DNA from 4 places in the Kocuria oxytropis genome. Region 1 is predicted to be linked to each of the others. Evidence: riboswitches for the same ligand, from Rfam matches in the RefSeq annotation. Region 1 holds a riboswitch; each other region holds the start of a gene.
The links. A riboswitch is a leader RNA that binds a small molecule or an ion and turns the genes downstream of it on or off. The one in region 1 is predicted to bind S-adenosylmethionine.

Region 1 (3,878 bases):
CGGGACGTGGAACAGGGACGTCGAGGAGGCCACGGCCAGCCGGACGTCGCCGCGGGCCAGCTCGGCGAGCTGGTCGAGCCGCGCGGCGAGGTCGGCCCGCCACACGTTGTGCCCGTCGACGGCCCCGGCCACGAGCACGGCGGAGTCCTCGCCCCGGAAGAGCTCCAACTCCTCGGGGGTCGGCGCCGCGCCCCGGACGAGGTCGAGGTGCACGGCCTCCACCCCGGAGCAGGCCAGGGGGTGCAGCAGGGGCCCGGGCGAGCCGTAGGAGGTGGTGACGAACAGCTGCGGGCGGCCCGCCGCCGCGGCCAGGGTCGTGTAGGCGTCCCACACGGACGCGGCGAGCTGCTCGGCCGGGACGTGCTGGTCCGCGACCAGCGCCGGCTCCTCCAGCTGCACCCAGTCCGCGCCGGCCGCGGCGAGCTCGCCGAGCAGCTGGGCGTAGACGGGGAGCAGCTCCGGGAGCCGCTGCAGCGGGTCGAAGCCCGCGGGGGCGTCGTCGTCGGCCTTCGCGAGCAGGAGGAAGGACACGGGGCCCACGAGCACCGGGCGGACGGTGAACCCGTGCGCCGCGGCGCGGCGGACGTCCGCCACGAGCCGGTCGGCGGTGGCGCGGAACGGGGTGCCGGGGCCGATCTCGGGCACGAGGTAGTGGTAGTTGGTGTCGAACCACTTGGTCAGCTCGAGCGGGGCGCGGCCCGCGTCGCCCCGGGCGAGCACGAAGCTCGCGTCGAGGTCGAGCCGGCCCTCGGCGTCGGCGAGGTCGGCGAAGCGGGACGGGACCGCCCCGAGCGCCACGGTGGTGTCGAGCACCTGGTCGTAGAGCGGGAACGCGGCGGGCAGGGACGAGTCCCGGGCGCCGAGGCCCAGCGCCACGAGCCGCCGGTGGGTGGCCAGCTGCAGCTCGGCGGCGGCCGACTCGAGCTCCTCGCGGGTCGAGCGCCCGGCCCAGTAGGCCTCCAGGGCCTTCTTCAGCTCGCGGCGGCGGCCGATGCGGGGGTAGCCGGTGATGGTGGCGGCGGGGAACGGGACGGTGCTCATGCGGATCTCCTGTCAGAGGTCATGGATGTCGTGCGGTGTCGTGCGGTGCGGTGCTGTGCTGCGCGGTGCTGCGCTGTCCGGTGCTGCCGGTGCTGCCGGTGCTGCCGGTGCTGCCGGTGCTGCCGGGGCGGCGGGGGCTCAGGCGGGGAGCAGCAGCTCGTCGAGGGGGGCCGGCACGTGCGGGACGCGCGGCAGGTCCACCTGCTCCAGCAGGTCGAGCGCGGCCCGGTGCTCGTTGAAGGTGTAGAGGTGCAGCCCCGGGGCGCCGGCGTCCAGGGCGGCCCGTGCCAGCCGCGCCGCGAAGGCCACGCCGGCCCGGTGCCGCTCGGCGGGGCCGGAGGCGTCCTCCAGGGCGGCGGCCAGGCCCCGGTGGGGGGCCAGGCCGGCCAGCCGGCACAGGGTCTGCAGCCGCCCGGGGTCGGTGACCGGCATGATGCCCGGGACGATCGGGATGCTCACCCCGGCGGCGCGGGCCGCGGCGACGAGGCGCTCGTAGCGCTGCGGGCGGAAGTAGACCTGCGTGATCGCGAAGTCCGCCCCGGCGCGCTGCTTCGCCAGCAGCACCTCGACGTCGTGCCGGAACGAGGGGGACTCCGGGTGCCGGGTCGGATAGGCGGCCACGCCCACGGCGAGCCGGCCGGCCGCCAGCGACGCCGTGTGGCGCTGCTCGACCTCGCGCACGAGCTCCACGAGGTCGCCGGCGTGCCGGAGCTCGCCCGGCTCCGCTCCCGGGTCCCGGTCCCCGCGCAGGGCCAGGACGCCGCGCACGCCGCGGCGGACGAGCGTGGCCACGGTCCGCTCCAGCTCGGCCCGGGTGCTGCCGACGCACGTGAGGTGCGCCAGGGGTCGCAGGGAGGTGCGGGCCAGGAGGTGGTCGAGCAGGGCGAGGGAGCTGTCCCGGCGCCGCCGGTCCCCGCTGTAGGTCACCGACACGTGGTCGGGACGGGTGGGCTCGAGCTCCTCGATGGTCTGCAGCAGCGTGGCGGCGCTCGCGGCGCTGCGCGGTGGATAGAGCTCGTAGGACAGGGACGGCGGCGCCGGCCGCGCAACGGGTGGTGGTGTCACGTTCTTCCTCCAAGGGTCACCCCGAGGGAGGGCGCCGACCCGCCCGGGACGGACCCGGGAGGGAAGCGACAGCTCCATCGGTCCTGGCGGGAGCACCGTTCCGCGCACCCCGTGGCGGGGGCGCGGATGGTTGCTGCGGCGTCGACGAGCCAGGTCTCTCGGCCGCTCTGGATAGATGCAAGGCCCATTCCAGCGGCTGCCCCGCCGGGCTGCCAAGTGCGCAAGCCCAGAAGTCGCCCCGGTGCCGACTGTGACGACCCCGGCGTCACAGGACGCAACACGGACACCGAGCGGCAGCGGGGCGGCCCGGCCCCGTCGCCGCGCCCCGCGGGCGCCCGGCATAATGGACGGGCCCCCGCCCCGGACCCAGGAACGAGCGCCCATGACCCCCGACCCCCGCATCGTGGCCGTGGTGCCCTGCCACAACGAGGAAGCGGCCATCGCGAAGGTCGTCGCCGATCTGCACGCCGCGGTGCCCGGCATCGAGGTGCACGTCTACGACAACTGCTCGACCGACGGCACCGCCGAGGCAGCCCGGCGCGCCGGCGCCCAGGTCCGGCACGAGGAGGAGAAGGGCAAGGGCAACGTGGTCCGGCGGGCCTTCGCGGACCTGGACGCCGACGTCTACCTGCTCATCGACGGCGACGACACCTACGAGGCCGCCGACGCCCCGGCCATGATCGACACCCTGCTCTCCGGGCCCTACGACCACGTGCTCGGCGTGCGCCGGCAGGTCACCGACACCGCGTACCGCTCGGGGCACGAGACCGGCAACCGGTTCTTCAACGGTCTCGTCAGCTTCGCCTTCCGGCGCAGGGTCTCGGACATGCTCAGCGGCTACCGGGTCTTCTCCCGCCGCTTCGTCAAGTCCTTCCCCGCGCTCTCCCGCGAGTTCGAGATCGAGACGGAGCTGACCGTGCACGCCGTGAACGCGCGGGTGCCGCAGGCCGAGGTGCCCGTGGGATTCCGGGACCGGCCCGCCGGCAGCGAGAGCAAGCTGCGGACCTACCACGACGGCTTCCGGATCCTGGGCATCTTCGGGCAGCTGCTCTTCCACGAGCGCCCGTTCCTCGTCACCGGCGCGGTCTCCGCCGCCCTGTTCGTGCTGGGCCTGGTCCTGGGCCTGCCCGTGGTCCTGGAGTTCGCGGGCACCGGGCTCGTCCCCCGCTTCCCCACGGCGTTCCTGGCCGCCTCCCTCGTGCTCCTCGCCGGGGTGTTCCTGCTCATGGGCGTGCTCCTCAGCGGCCAGGCGAAGATCCGCCGGGAGACCTCCCGGCTGTTCTACCTGCGCCTCCCCGCGCCTCCCTGGAACGGCGGGGACGTCCCGGGCCGGGCCCGCCCCCGCGACGCGGAGCACCGGCAGCCGTGAGCGCGGGACGGGAGGTGCTGCGGGCACGGCTGGTCCCCCTGCTGCCCTGGGTGCACGGGCTGGGGATGCTGCTGGTCCTGCAGTTCGCCCTCTTCGGGCTGCTGACGCTGGGGCAGGCCGTGCCGGACCGGCCGGTCGTCGAGCACCTCGTGGCGGCGGTCGAGGACGGCACCTACGGACCCATCGACGCCGTCGACCGGATGGGCACCCCCGCGGACACCTTCACCGAGTGCGTGGTGGCGGGCACGGGCCTGGGCGCGTCCCCGGAGGAGTCCGCGTTCAGCCGGGCGGTGCGGATGCCCCGGCTGGCGACGTGCGGCGGGGGCCCGGAGCAGCTCCGGGCGATCTCCGAGGGGGCCGTGCTCACCGACAACGACTACTTCAAGTACTGGGCCGGCTACAC
Region 2 (3,878 bases), on a different contig from region 1:
TCTCGGCCGCGCGCCGCTGCTCCTCGGGGGCCCCGGGGCGGGCCCGGCCGGCGGCCACGTGGGTGTCCCCGGTGAGGGCGTGCTCGACCAGCACCGCGTTGGAGCCGTCCGGGGCGAGGGCGCCCCAGGTCTCGTAGGCGATCCGCACGTCCGGCAGCCGGAAGCCCGACTCGAGCTCCAGCTCGCCGATGCGGGCCGTCCTCAGCACGCCGTCCTCGCGGACACCGGTCCCGGTGCCGGTGCCCCCCACCACGGTCACGGTCACTCCTGTCCCCCGGACGCGGCCGCGGCCGCGGCGAAGCCCTGCTCGAGGTCCGCCAGGATGTCGTCGATGTTCTCCAGGCCCACGGACAGGCGCACGAAGCCGGGCTCCACGCCGGCGGCCAGCTGCTCCTCGGGCAGGAGCTGGCTGTGCGTGGTGGAGGCCGGGTGGATCACCAGCGAGCGGACGTCGCCGATGTTCGCGACGTTCGAGTGCAGGGTGAGGGCGTCCACGAAGGCGGCGCCGGCCTCCCGGCCGCCGTCGAGGACGAAGCCCAGGACCGATCCGGCGCCGCGGGGGGCGTACTTGCGTGCCCGCTCGTGCCACGGGGAGGACTCCAGCCCCGCCCAGGACACCGAGCGCACGTCCTCGCGGTCCTCGAGCCAGCGGGCCACCGTCCCGGCGTTGGCCACGTGCCGCTCCATCCGCAGGGACAGGGTCTCGATGCCCTGCTCGATGAGGAACGCGTTGAACGGCGAGATCGCCGAGCCGAGGTCGCGCAGCAGCTGCACCCGGGCCTTGAGGATGTAGGAGAGGTTGACGCCGAAGGGTCCCTCCGCGCCCAGGGCCTGGGCGTAGACGAGCCCGCCGTAGGACTCGTCCGGCTGGTTGAAGCCGGGGAAGCGCTCCGGGTAGCGGCCGAAGTCGAAGGCCCCGGAGTCCACGATCACGCCGCCGATGGCCGTGCCGTGCCCGCCGAGGAACTTGGTGGCCGAGTGCACCACCACGTCGGCGCCCCAGCGGAAGGGCTGGACCAGGTAGGGGGTCGCCACGGTGTTGTCCACGATGAGCGGGACCTCGTGCTCGTGGGCGATCCCGGAGACCGTCTCGATGTCGAGGACGTCGTTGCGCGGGTTGGGGATGGTCTCCGCGAAGAAGGCCTTCGTGTTCGGGCGCACCGCTTGCCGCCAGGCCTCGGGGTCGTCCGGGTCGGTCACGAACGTGGTCTCGACGCCGAGCTTGGGCAGCGTGTACTTGAAGAGGTTGTAGGTCCCGCCGTAGAGGCTGGGGCTGGCCACGATGTGGTCGCCCGCGCCGGCGACGTTGAGCACCGCGAACGTCGTCGCCGACTGTCCTGCGCTGAGCATGAGGGCGCCCACGCCGCCCTCCAGGGCGGCGATCCGGTTCTCCACGACCTCCGTGGTGGGGTTGCCGATCCGCGTGTAGATGGGGCCGAGCTCGGCGAGGGCGAAGCGGTCGGCCGCGGCCCGGGCGTCCGGGAAGACGAAGGACGTGGTCTGGTGGATCGGCAGCGCGCGGGAGCCGGTGACGGGGTCGGGGCTCTGCCCGGCGTGGATCTGCCGGGTCTCGAACGCCCAGCCCGCCGGGTCGCCGGGGGTGGGACGGCCGGTCGCGGGGACGTCGGCGACCGCGAGGTCGGCGGCGGAGGAATCGGTGCCGGAAGCGGTGGTCTCGGACATGCCGTGGGACTCCTTGCGGTGTCAGGGGTCCCGTCCGGGGCGTGCGGCCGGGAGGGCCGGGCGCCGGGGACCCGCGCTTGCTCGCTCGCCGGGCGCGAGGAGCCTGGTCCTCACCCAGGGCACCCCACCGCGGTGGAGGGTTGCCGGCCAGCTAGCTGGGGCTTGGACGCTGGCACTCATGACCTGGACAGCATTCTCCGGATTCCGGCGACACGGCGTCAAGCCGGGTCCGGCGATCACGCCCGGCGGCGCGCCCCGGACGCACCGCGCCGGGCGTGCCGCGGACCGATTTGGAGACGAAACTCACACGGTGCCACGATGTGCCCATGAGAGTCGACCACGTGTCCTACGCCTGCCGCCCGGAGGGCCTGGCGGCCACCACCGAGCGCATCGCGGACCAGCTCGGGATCGAGCCGGTCAAGGGTGGGGTGCACCCCCGTTTCGGCACCCGCAACATGATCCTGCCGCTCATGAACCACCAGTACGTGGAGGTCGTCGAGGTCCTCCAGCACCCGGCGGCGGAGAAGGCGCCCTTCGGCCAGGCAGTGCGCGCCCGCTCCGAGGCCGGCGGCGGCTGGCTGGGGTGGGTCGTGGAGGTCGAGGACCTCGCCCCCTTCGAGCAGCGCCTGGGCCGCCGGTCGGTGCCCGGCCAGCGGGTGTTCCCGGACGGCCGGTGCCTCGAGTGGCGCCAGATCGGCGTCAAGGGCCTGATCGCCGACCCGCAGCTGCCGTTCATGGTGCACTTCGAGTCCGGCCCCGAGATGCACCCGTCCCAGGCGCGGATCACGGACGTGGCGCTCGCGGGGATGTGCATCGCCGGGGCCCCGGAGCGGGTCGCCGAGTGGCTGGGCGCCCCGGTCGAGACCGCGCTCGAGGACCTGGAGGTCGACTGGCGCTATCCGGAGGGCACCCCGGGGGTGCTCTCCGTCACCTTCAGCACCCCGGACGGCCCGGTCACCATCTGAGCCCGGCCACCGTCTGAGCCCGGACGCGCGCCGGCCCGGTCCGCAACCGGGCCGGCGGTGCCCGCCCCGCGGGGCCGGGGCTCAGCCCAGCAGCCGGGCGGCGCCCAGGAAGCCCACGGCGTCCAGCAGGAAGTGCGCGACGACGAGGGGCATGATCCGGCCGGTGCGCCGGTAGAGCTCGGCGAAGACCAGTCCCATCACCACGTTGCCGAGGAACGGCCCGATGCCCTGGTAGAGGTGGTAGCTGCCGCGGAACAGTGCCGTGACCACCAGCACCACGGGCCAGCTCCACCCGATGCGGGTCAGTCGGTCGGTGAGGAACGCGACCACCACGACCTCCTCGACCAGGGCGTGGCGCACGGCCGAGAGCAGCAGCACGGGCACCGTCCACCAGTGCTCGGCGAGCCCGGACGTGGTGACCTGAGCGGTCACACCCAGGGCCCGTCCCGCCGCGTAGAGGCCCAGGGTCCCCAGCCCCATGAGCAGGAACAGCAGGGTGCCCAGGCCCAGGTCCGGGGCCGGCATCCGGGCGTCCAGCCCGATCCGCCGGCGGACCGTGCCCAGGGCGCCGGCGGAGCCCGCGAGCAGGTAGAGGGCCAGCAGCACCGGCACCAGGTCCAGGGCGATCCCGGTGAGCTGGCGCAGCAGGTCGAACAGGGGCTGCAGGCTCAGGGGCGGGTTCATCGTGGCCTGCGCCTCGGACAGCGGGCCGCGGGCGAGGTCCTCGGCCAGGGACAGCACCGCGTAGACGGCCGAGGCGCCCAGGGACACGCCCAGCACCAGGAGCACCTGCAGCCAGAGGTCCGCGCGGGTCGAGCCGAAGGCGGGCGGTCGGGGGGCGAGGTGGGCCGGAGAACTCATGCGGCCATTCTGGCACCGGCCCGCCCGCCCTGCGGCCGCCCGCCCTCCCCGGCACCGTCCTCCCGCCGGGGCCGCCCGCCCTCCCCGGCACCGTCCTCCCGCCGGGGCCGCCCTACCGCCGGGGCCGCCCTTCCGCCGGGGCGTCTTCCCTAGGATGGACACCATGACAGTGCTTCCCCCGCAGATCCGCCAGCAGCCCGTCGAGCGCGCCTTCCACGGCCACGTGTTCTCCGACCCGTACGAGTGGATGCGGGACAAGGACTCCCCCGAGGTGCTCGCCCACCTCGCGGCCGAGAACACGTACGCCGAGGGCGCCACCGCCCACCTGGCGGGACTGCGCGAGACGATCTTCGGGGAGATCAAGGGCCG
Region 3 (3,878 bases), on a different contig from region 1:
GAACCCGCCGGCCAGGCCGAGGGTGTCGAAGCCGTCGGCGAGCCACACCATGAGGACGGTCAGCAGGACGAGCAGGTAGGACACCACGGCCACGGAGCCGATTTCCAGCACGCCCTGCAGCCACAGGGGCATCGGCACGTCCCTGCGGTCGGGGCGTGCGGCGGGGGAAGAGGAGCCGAGGGAGTTCATCACCGCCCATCTTCCCACGCCCGCCCCCCTGGCAGAGGCTTCACGGCGCCTTCACCGGGGGGCCACGCGCCGCTTCCCGTCCGGTCTCCCGCCCCGGGCAGGCTCGGCCCCATGAGAGTCGCCGTGGTCGCCGAACAGTTCCTCCCCCACCTCAACGGGGTCACCCACTCGGTGCTGCGGGTCGTCGAGCAGCTGGCCGCCGGGGGCCACGACGTCGTCGTCGTGGCGCCGTCCTACGACCCCGCGCCCCTCGGGCGCCTCACGGAGGACGTGGTCGAGGACCTGGACGGGGTGCCGGTGCACCGGCTGCCCGCCGTTCCCCTCACCGGCTATCCGGCCGTGCGCGTGGCCGGGGGGACCGTGGCCCGGGTGCGACGGCAGCTGGAGCGCTTCCGCCCCGACGTGGTCCACGTGGCCTCCCCGTTCGTGCTGGGGCGCCGGGCCATCGTGGCGGCCCAGCAGCTCGGTGTGCCGTGCGTGGCGGTCTACCAGACCGACGTGCCCGGCTACGCCGCCACCTACGGCGCACCCTTCCTCGAGCAGCTCCTGTGGGGGCACGTGCGCGCCATGCACAACCTCGCGACGCTCACGCTCGCGCCCTCGACCTCGGCCGTCCGGCAGCTCACCGAGCACGGCGTGCGGGACGTGCACCTGTGGCGGCGCGGGGTGGACACCGTCCGGTTCTCCCCGCGGCACCGGGACGAGCGGTGGCGGCAGGAGGTCGCCGGCGGCCGCAGGATCGTCGGCTACGTGGGCCGGATCGCCCCGGAGAAGCAGGTCGAGGACCTCGCCGCGGTCGCGGACCTGCCCGGCACGCAGCTCGTGGTGGTGGGCTCCGGCCCGGAGGAGGACGCCCTGCGCCGCCGGCTCCCGCAGGCCCACTTCACGGGGCGGCGCAGCGGCGCCGATCTCGCCCGGATCATGGCCTCCCTGGACGTGTTCGTCCACCCCGGCGAGTTCGAGACCTTCTGCCAGACGATCCAGGAGGCCATGGCCTCGGGCGTGCCGGTGGTCGCGACCGGCCGGGGCGGACCCCTGGACCTCGTGGACCGGTCCCGCACGGGCTGGCTCTATCCCCCGGGCGATCTCGGGGCGCTGCGGGGGCACGTGGCCGACCTGCTGGGCGACGAGGCGAAGCGGGCCGCGTTCGGCGCGGCCGCGCACGCGGCGGTCCAGGGCCGGACGTGGGACGTGCTGGTGGGACAGCTGCTGGAGCACTACGAGCGGGCGGTGGAGCTGCCGGTCCGGGGACGCGGCCCGCGCGGCCGCCGGGCCGCCTGAGGGCTACCGCCGGCCGGGGGACGCGTCCAGCACGGGCGCGCCGGTGCCCGCGTACCGCTCCGGCTCCACGGTCAGCACGGTCAGTCCGTGCACCACGGCCGTGGCCGCGGTGAGACCGGCGAGCGGGTCGGCCGTGCCCGCCGCGGTCAGCCCCGCCCAGGCCCGGGCCACGGCGGCGTCCACCGGCAGCACCCGTCCGGGGAAGCGCAGCTCGAGCTGCTCCGCCCACTGCGTCTCGTCGGGCCGTTCCGCGAGCAGCTCGCCGAGCACCGTGGCCGGCAGGAACAGCCGCCGGTGGCCCTGCCGGCGCAGCACCCCGGCCAGTCCGGGGCAGCGTTCCGGCGTGCGCACGCCGAGCAGCACGGAGCGGTCCAGGAGCAGGTCCACGACGGGGCCCTCAGGCCGCGGCGGCGAGCTCCCCGCGGGCCGGAGCCAGCAGGAAGTCCACGAACTCGGTGCGGGTCTGCACCACCCGGGCGTAGTCCTCGATGCTCATGGCGGAGGCGCTGATGGCGGGGACGCCGCCGGCCGGAGCCCTCCCGGCGGGGTCGCCGGCGCCCGGGACGCCGCGGACCGGGCCGGCGGGGGCGGGGTCCCCCGTGGCCGGGACGGAGCGGGGGTGCGCGCCCGGCCGGGCGGTGCTGACAGGGGTGCGGGAGTCGGACATGACCGTGATCCTTCGTGCGCTCTTGCTCGCACCGGTCACCGCCGCGGCGGTGGTGCGAGCCGCTTCGTCATCCGAACCACCCGTGAACATGGGGTTGGTGCCCGGTCAAGTCGGAGCTTGCCGACCGGGTCTCTTGAAGCTGGTGCCATTCAACCACATCGGCGGTGCCGCGGGGCGCACCGGACCGCACGGCGGGCCGGCGTCCCGGGTCCCGCCCGCCGTGCGGCGGTCTTCCCCGGGGCGTCACCGCCACGACACCTCGGCGACACATCCCTGCGCTGGAATGGTCCCGGAACACCGGCGACGGACCCGAGGACGGACCCAGCATGACGATTTCGTGACACAACTCACGGTCCGCTTTCCCCGGTGTCGGAGCCGCGGGGTAGCCTGGATCTGCTTCTCGAGATGCGGCGTCCGCGTGCTCGGCCGGGAATCGATGATCCCCGGCGGGCTCGCGGAGAGGCTCCGACCCGCTGCGCGCCAACCCGATGTTCCCGGGTGGATCGGATGACGAAGCGGCGGGCAACGCCATCGGATGCCTGCAAGAACGTCAGGAGAAAACATGACCATGTCCGAAGAAAGAACAGCCATCACCACCGACCAGCGCGAGGAGTGGATCGACGTGACCGTCACCGCCCTCCCCGATCTGCACCTCGTCCGTCTCACGTCGACCGACGGGGACGTGCAGGAGTACCTGAGCCCGGAGGCCGACGATCTCGCCGCCGCGGCGGAGCACACCGAGGGAACCGCGCAATGGTGCGCCAAGTACCGCCAGCTCCTCGTCCCGGGAGCCCTCGCGGCGACCGGACGGCACCCGTTCTTCAAGCTCCACCCCTCGACCCTCCCGCTGTCGGCGTAGCCGGCGGGCAGGACACGAGGAAGGCCGCAGCCCGTCGGGCTGCGGCCTTCCTCGTGCGCGGCCTCCGGGTCCGGCTCCGGCGCCGCCCTCCACCCGGAGGCACGACGGCAGGAACGTCCACGGTCGACTGCGCCGGGTCGTCCGCGCCAGGCCGGGCCGTCCGGGCCGGGCCGTCCGTGCCGAGCGCAACGGGCCGGGGACGACGGGCCGGGGACGACGGCAGGGACGACAGAACCGCCGCCGGGCAGAGCCCGGCGGCGGTTCTCGAGGATCGGCGGGCCGAGGCCCGCGACGGATCCCTAGGAGATGACGTTGATGTTCGCGGCCTGGGGGCCCTTGGGGCCGTCCTGGGTCTCGAACTCGACGCGGTCGTTCTCGTTCAGCGAGCGGAAGCCGTTCGAGTTGATCGCGGAGAAGTGGGCGAAGACGTCCTTGGAGCCGTCCTCGGGGGTGATGAAGCCGAAGCCCTTGTCAGCGTTGAACCACTTGACGATACCGGTAGTCATGGGAGACCTGATCCTTCATGAGATGAACGTTTCCCGACGTTCGAGAAACACGACAGTTGCGATGCATGGAAAACGTCTTCTCAGAAAAACTGCTGCACCCGAGTGGGCCGAACTGCTTGAAAGACAAAAACGAACCTCAACAACTGCGAACCACTCTACACGAGATGCCCCACCACGCCAGCCGGGGCACCCGGCTCAGCCCGCCAGCAGCGCGTCGGCGACCTCGCGCACCCGCGCCCGCTCCTGCGGGTCGGGGGCGAAGACGTCCGCGGCGTCGGCGAACCACACGCCGTCGGCCAGCAGGCGCACGGCCAGCAGCCGGGCGCGGCGCTCGACCGGCAGGTCCTCGGGCAGGTCCACCCACGGGGCGATCCGC
Region 4 (3,878 bases), on a different contig from region 1:
TTCCGCTCCCACCTGGGACGATCCCCGGCCCGCCCGAAGCCCCGGCTTCCGGCGGGCCGGTCCGTTTTCCCGTCGGCCCCCGAGAATTCGCCTCCGTGAAAAGACAGGCGGCTGATCGTCGGTTAGTGTTGGCCCCGAAGCCGGTCCAGGGTATTCCAGGGATACTCGCCGGTTGCGTACACTGAAAGTCCCTCCCGGGACGGATAAGGAGCCATCATGGGAATCATCAGCTGGATCGTCCTCGGCCTCATCGCCGGCGCCCTCGCCAAGCTCATCATGCCGGGCAACCAGGGCGGCGGAATTCTCGTCACCATGGTCCTCGGCATCGTCGGAGCCCTCCTCGGAGGTTTCCTCGGCTCGCTGATCGGCATCGGCGACCTGGAGTCCGTCTTCGACATCGGTACCATCATCACCGCCGTCGTGGGAGCGCTCATCGTGCTCTTCATCTGGGGTGCGGTCACCGGCCGCAAGGGCCGCACGACGCACTGACCCGACCACACCGGTCCCCGAGGCCCCGTCCACCGCTGCCGGTGGACGGGGCCTCGTCGCACCCGGGCCTCCCGCCCCGGGCCCCCGCGGCCCGCACGGTGCCGGCGGGGACCCGGGGCGGGCCGGGGCCGGGGGATACTGGGGCCATGACGTCCCCCGCCTCCTCGCCCCGCACCCGCCCGACGCCCGAGCTGCAGGCCCTGGCCGCCGCCGGTCCCCGCAGGATCGTCGTCCTGGGCTCCACGGGCTCGATCGGCACCCAGGCCCTCGACGTCGTCCGGGCCGCACGCGGGCTCGAGGGGCCGGAGCCGTTCCGCGTGACCGCCCTCGCCGCGGGGCGCGGCCACCTCGAGCTGCTGGCCGAGCAGGCCGTCGAGACCCGGGCCTCCCTGGTGGCCACGAGCGGCACCGGCCAGGACGCCGCCCGACTGGCCGGCCTGATCGCGGAGCGGGCCGGGGCCGCCGGGGCGTGGGGCTACCGCCCGCACATCGAGCACGGGCCCGGTGCGGCGTCGGCGGCCGCGGCCCATCCCGACGCGGACCTGGTGCTCAACGGGATCACCGGGTCCATCGGGCTCGCCCCCACGCTGGCGGCGCTCGGGGCCGGGCACAAGCTGGCCCTGGCGAACAAGGAGTCGCTGATCGCCGGCGGCGCCCTCGTCCGCTCCGCCGCGGCGGCCACCGGGGACCCGGACGCGCTGATCCCCGTGGACTCCGAGCACTCCGCGCTGGCCCAGGCGCTGCGCGGCGGAACGGCCGGGGAGGTGGACCGGCTCGTCCTCACGGCCTCCGGCGGGCCGTTCCGCGGCCGGTCCCGGGCGGAGCTGGAGTCGGTCACCCCGCGGGACGCCCTGCGGCACCCCACGTGGGACATGGGGCTGATGGTGACCACCAACTCGGCGACCATGGTGAACAAGGCGCTCGAGGTGCTCGAGGCGCACCTGCTCTTCGACGTGCCCCTCGAGCGCATCGACGTGGTCGTCCACCCGCAGTCGGTGGTCCACTCCATGGTCCAGTTCGTGGACGGCTCCACCCTCGCCCAGGCCTCGCCCCCGGACATGCGCCTGCCCATCGCCCTCGGCCTGGCCTGGCCGCACCGGGTGCCCGGGGCCGCGCTGCCGTGCGACTGGACGCGCGCCACCGAGTGGACCTTCGAACCCCTCGACCCGGTGGTGTTCCCGGCCGTGGAGCTGATCAAGGCCGCGGGGGAGCGGGGCGGGACCTTCCCCGCGGTGTTCAACGCCGCCAACGAGGAGGCGGTGCACGCCTTCCACGACGGCCGGATCCGCTTCCCGGCCATCGTGGACACGGTCGAGGCGGTGCTGGAGGAGCACGACGGGTCCGGGGAGCCGGACCTGGAGGCGGTCCTCGAGGCCGAGCGCTGGGCACGGTGCCGCGCCCAGGAGGTCCTGGCCGGCTGACCCGGCCGCCGGCTCCGGCGCTCCCGGGTCCCGCCTCCCGCGCTCCCGGCCCGGCGCCGCGAGCGGGCGCGTCCGTGCTAGTCTGTCGGCCGGATGACGAGTCCCAGCACCGAGCCCTGGCTTGCTGGGCGGCAACCCTCTCCCGTAGTGGGGTGCCCCAGGTGAACCATCCGGCCACGGCCGAGGACGGCCGGCGGCAAGTACGGCTCGACGCCTGCCGCGCCCTTCCGCGCGCCGATCGGCCGTCGCCGCCGGTCCCCGGCCCCGGTGAAGACCTCCGACACCAACGGACCCACGGAAAGGCACCACATGCGATCGCAGCGCCTCCCCCTCCTCGCACTGGCCACGACCCTCGGCCTCACCCTCACCGCCTGCGGCGGCTCCGCCGGGGAGTCCTCCGGCGAGGGTGTCCTGGCCGACGACAAGGTCACCATCGGCGTGGTGGGCACCGACCCGACCCACGACGCCCTGAAGAAGCTGGCCGAGGAGCAGGGCATCACGGTCGAGTACGTCGACTTCTCCGACTACAACCAGCCGAACCCCGCCACCGAGTCCGGCGACGTGGAGATGACCTGGTTCCAGCACGTCCCGTTCCTCGCCGACTACAACAACTCCGCGGGGGGCTCCATCACCCCGATCGGCTCGACCTCGATCTACCCGCTGGGGCTGTACTCCAACCAGTACGAATCCGTGGAGCAGTTCCAGAAGGGCGACGAGATCGCCGTGCCCAACGACGCCGTGAACCTCTCCCGCGCGCTGCTCGTGCTCGAGTCCGCCGGCCTCGTGGAGCTGACCTCGGACACCCTCATCCCCACCGAGCTCGACGTCGACACCGAGGCCTCCACGGTGAAGGTCACGCCCGTCTCGGCGGAGCAGACGGTGCTGTCCCTGGACTCGGTGGCCGGCTCGGTCATCAACAACGACTTCCTGTCCCGGGCGGACATCGACCCGAAGTCGGCGCTCGCCCAGGACGACCCCGAGGCCGAGGGCTCCCGGGCCTACGTCAACCTCTTCACCACGACGGAGGAGCTCGCCGACGACGAGACCCTGCGGAAGGTCGCGGCCCTCTACCACGAGCAGCCCGTGATCGACGCCGAGATGGAGGAGACCAAGGGCACCGCCGTGCCGCTGCAGCTCGAGCCGGAGGAGCTGCAGGACCTCACCCAGCGCTACCAGCAGGAGCTGAAGGACCAGCAGCAGTGAGCGCGGAGGGACCCACCGGGCCGTCCCCGTCCGGGCGCCCCGAGGAGGTGCTCGTCCGCTTCGAGAACGTCTCCAAGACCTTCCGCACCGGCACGGGCCGGGCGGCCCGCGAGGTGGTGGCGGTCGACGACGTCAGCCTCGAGGTCCGCCGCGGCGAGATCTTCGGCGTGATCGGCTACTCGGGGGCGGGCAAGTCCACCCTCGTGCGCCTGATCAACGGGCTCGAGCCGGTGACCTCCGGGTCCCTGACCGTGGAGGGGTTCGAGGTGGCCGGCCGGCGCGAGACGGAGCTGGCGCCCGTGCGGCAGGAGATCGGCATGATCTTCCAGCAGTTCAACCTCTTCACCTCCCGGACCGTGGCCGGCAACGTCGAGTACCCGCTCAAGCGGGCCGGCTGGCCGAAGGAGAAGCGCCGTGCCCGGGTGGCCGAGCTGCTCGAGTTCGTGGGCCTGGCCGCCCGCGCCGGGAACTACCCGGAGCAGCTCTCCGGCGGGCAGAAGCAGCGCGTGGGCATCGCCCGCGCCCTGGCCACCAGCCCGAAGCTGCTGCTGGCCGACGAGTCGACGAGCGCCCTGGACCCGGAGACCACGCAGGAGGTGCTGCAGGTGCTGCAGCGGGTCAACCGGGAGCTGGGGATCACCATCGTGATCATCACCCACGAGATGGACGTGGTGCGGGCCATCGCGGACCGGGTGGCCGTGATGCAGGACGGGAAGGTCGTGGAGCACGGCTCCACCGTGGACATCTTCGCCCGGCCGCGCACCG

Region 2: another riboswitch for S-adenosylmethionine. It lies ahead of QYM41_RS08280 (bifunctional o-acetylhomoserine/o-acetylserine sulfhydrylase); the one in region 1 lies ahead of QYM41_RS01465 (methylenetetrahydrofolate reductase).
Region 3: another riboswitch for S-adenosylmethionine. It lies ahead of QYM41_RS04450 (hypothetical protein); the one in region 1 lies ahead of QYM41_RS01465 (methylenetetrahydrofolate reductase).
Region 4: another riboswitch for S-adenosylmethionine. It lies ahead of QYM41_RS08055 (MetQ/NlpA family ABC transporter substrate-binding protein); the one in region 1 lies ahead of QYM41_RS01465 (methylenetetrahydrofolate reductase).

The regions. Positions count from the first base shown of each region.
Region 1 covers NZ_JAVFXA010000001.1:311,718-315,595, reverse strand. The annotation lists gene metE (5-methyltetrahydropteroyltriglutamate--homocysteine S-methyltransferase) at 1-1,041, opposite strand, end outside; gene QYM41_RS01465 (methylenetetrahydrofolate reductase) at 1,180-2,106, opposite strand; SAM riboswitch class I at 2,178-2,284, opposite strand; gene QYM41_RS01460 (glycosyltransferase) at 2,489-3,475, shown strand; gene QYM41_RS01455 (hypothetical protein) at 3,472-3,878, shown strand, end outside.
Region 2 covers NZ_JAVFXA010000006.1:120,841-124,718, forward strand. The annotation lists gene metX (homoserine O-acetyltransferase MetX) at 1-265, opposite strand, end outside; gene QYM41_RS08280 (bifunctional o-acetylhomoserine/o-acetylserine sulfhydrylase) at 262-1,683, opposite strand; SAM riboswitch class IV at 1,752-1,867, opposite strand; gene QYM41_RS08285 (VOC family protein) at 2,010-2,648, shown strand; gene QYM41_RS08290 (CPBP family intramembrane glutamic endopeptidase) at 2,730-3,509, opposite strand; gene QYM41_RS08295 (S9 family peptidase) at 3,673-3,878, shown strand, end outside.
Region 3 covers NZ_JAVFXA010000003.1:108,490-112,367, reverse strand. The annotation lists gene QYM41_RS04465 (cell division protein PerM) at 1-132, opposite strand, end outside; gene QYM41_RS04460 (glycosyltransferase family 4 protein) at 301-1,470, shown strand; gene QYM41_RS04455 (PIN domain-containing protein) at 1,474-1,857, opposite strand; gene QYM41_RS04450 (hypothetical protein) at 1,868-2,137, opposite strand; SAM riboswitch class IV at 2,151-2,276, opposite strand; gene QYM41_RS04445 (hypothetical protein) at 2,700-2,996, shown strand; gene cspE (transcription antiterminator/RNA stability regulator CspE) at 3,296-3,502, opposite strand; gene QYM41_RS04435 (TetR/AcrR family transcriptional regulator) at 3,698-3,878, opposite strand, start outside.
Region 4 covers NZ_JAVFXA010000006.1:81,306-85,183, reverse strand. The annotation lists gene QYM41_RS08065 (GlsB/YeaQ/YmgE family stress response membrane protein) at 217-489, shown strand; gene dxr (1-deoxy-D-xylulose-5-phosphate reductoisomerase) at 636-1,910, shown strand; SAM riboswitch class IV at 2,003-2,119, shown strand; gene QYM41_RS08055 (MetQ/NlpA family ABC transporter substrate-binding protein) at 2,220-3,113, shown strand; gene QYM41_RS08050 (methionine ABC transporter ATP-binding protein) at 3,110-3,878, shown strand, end outside.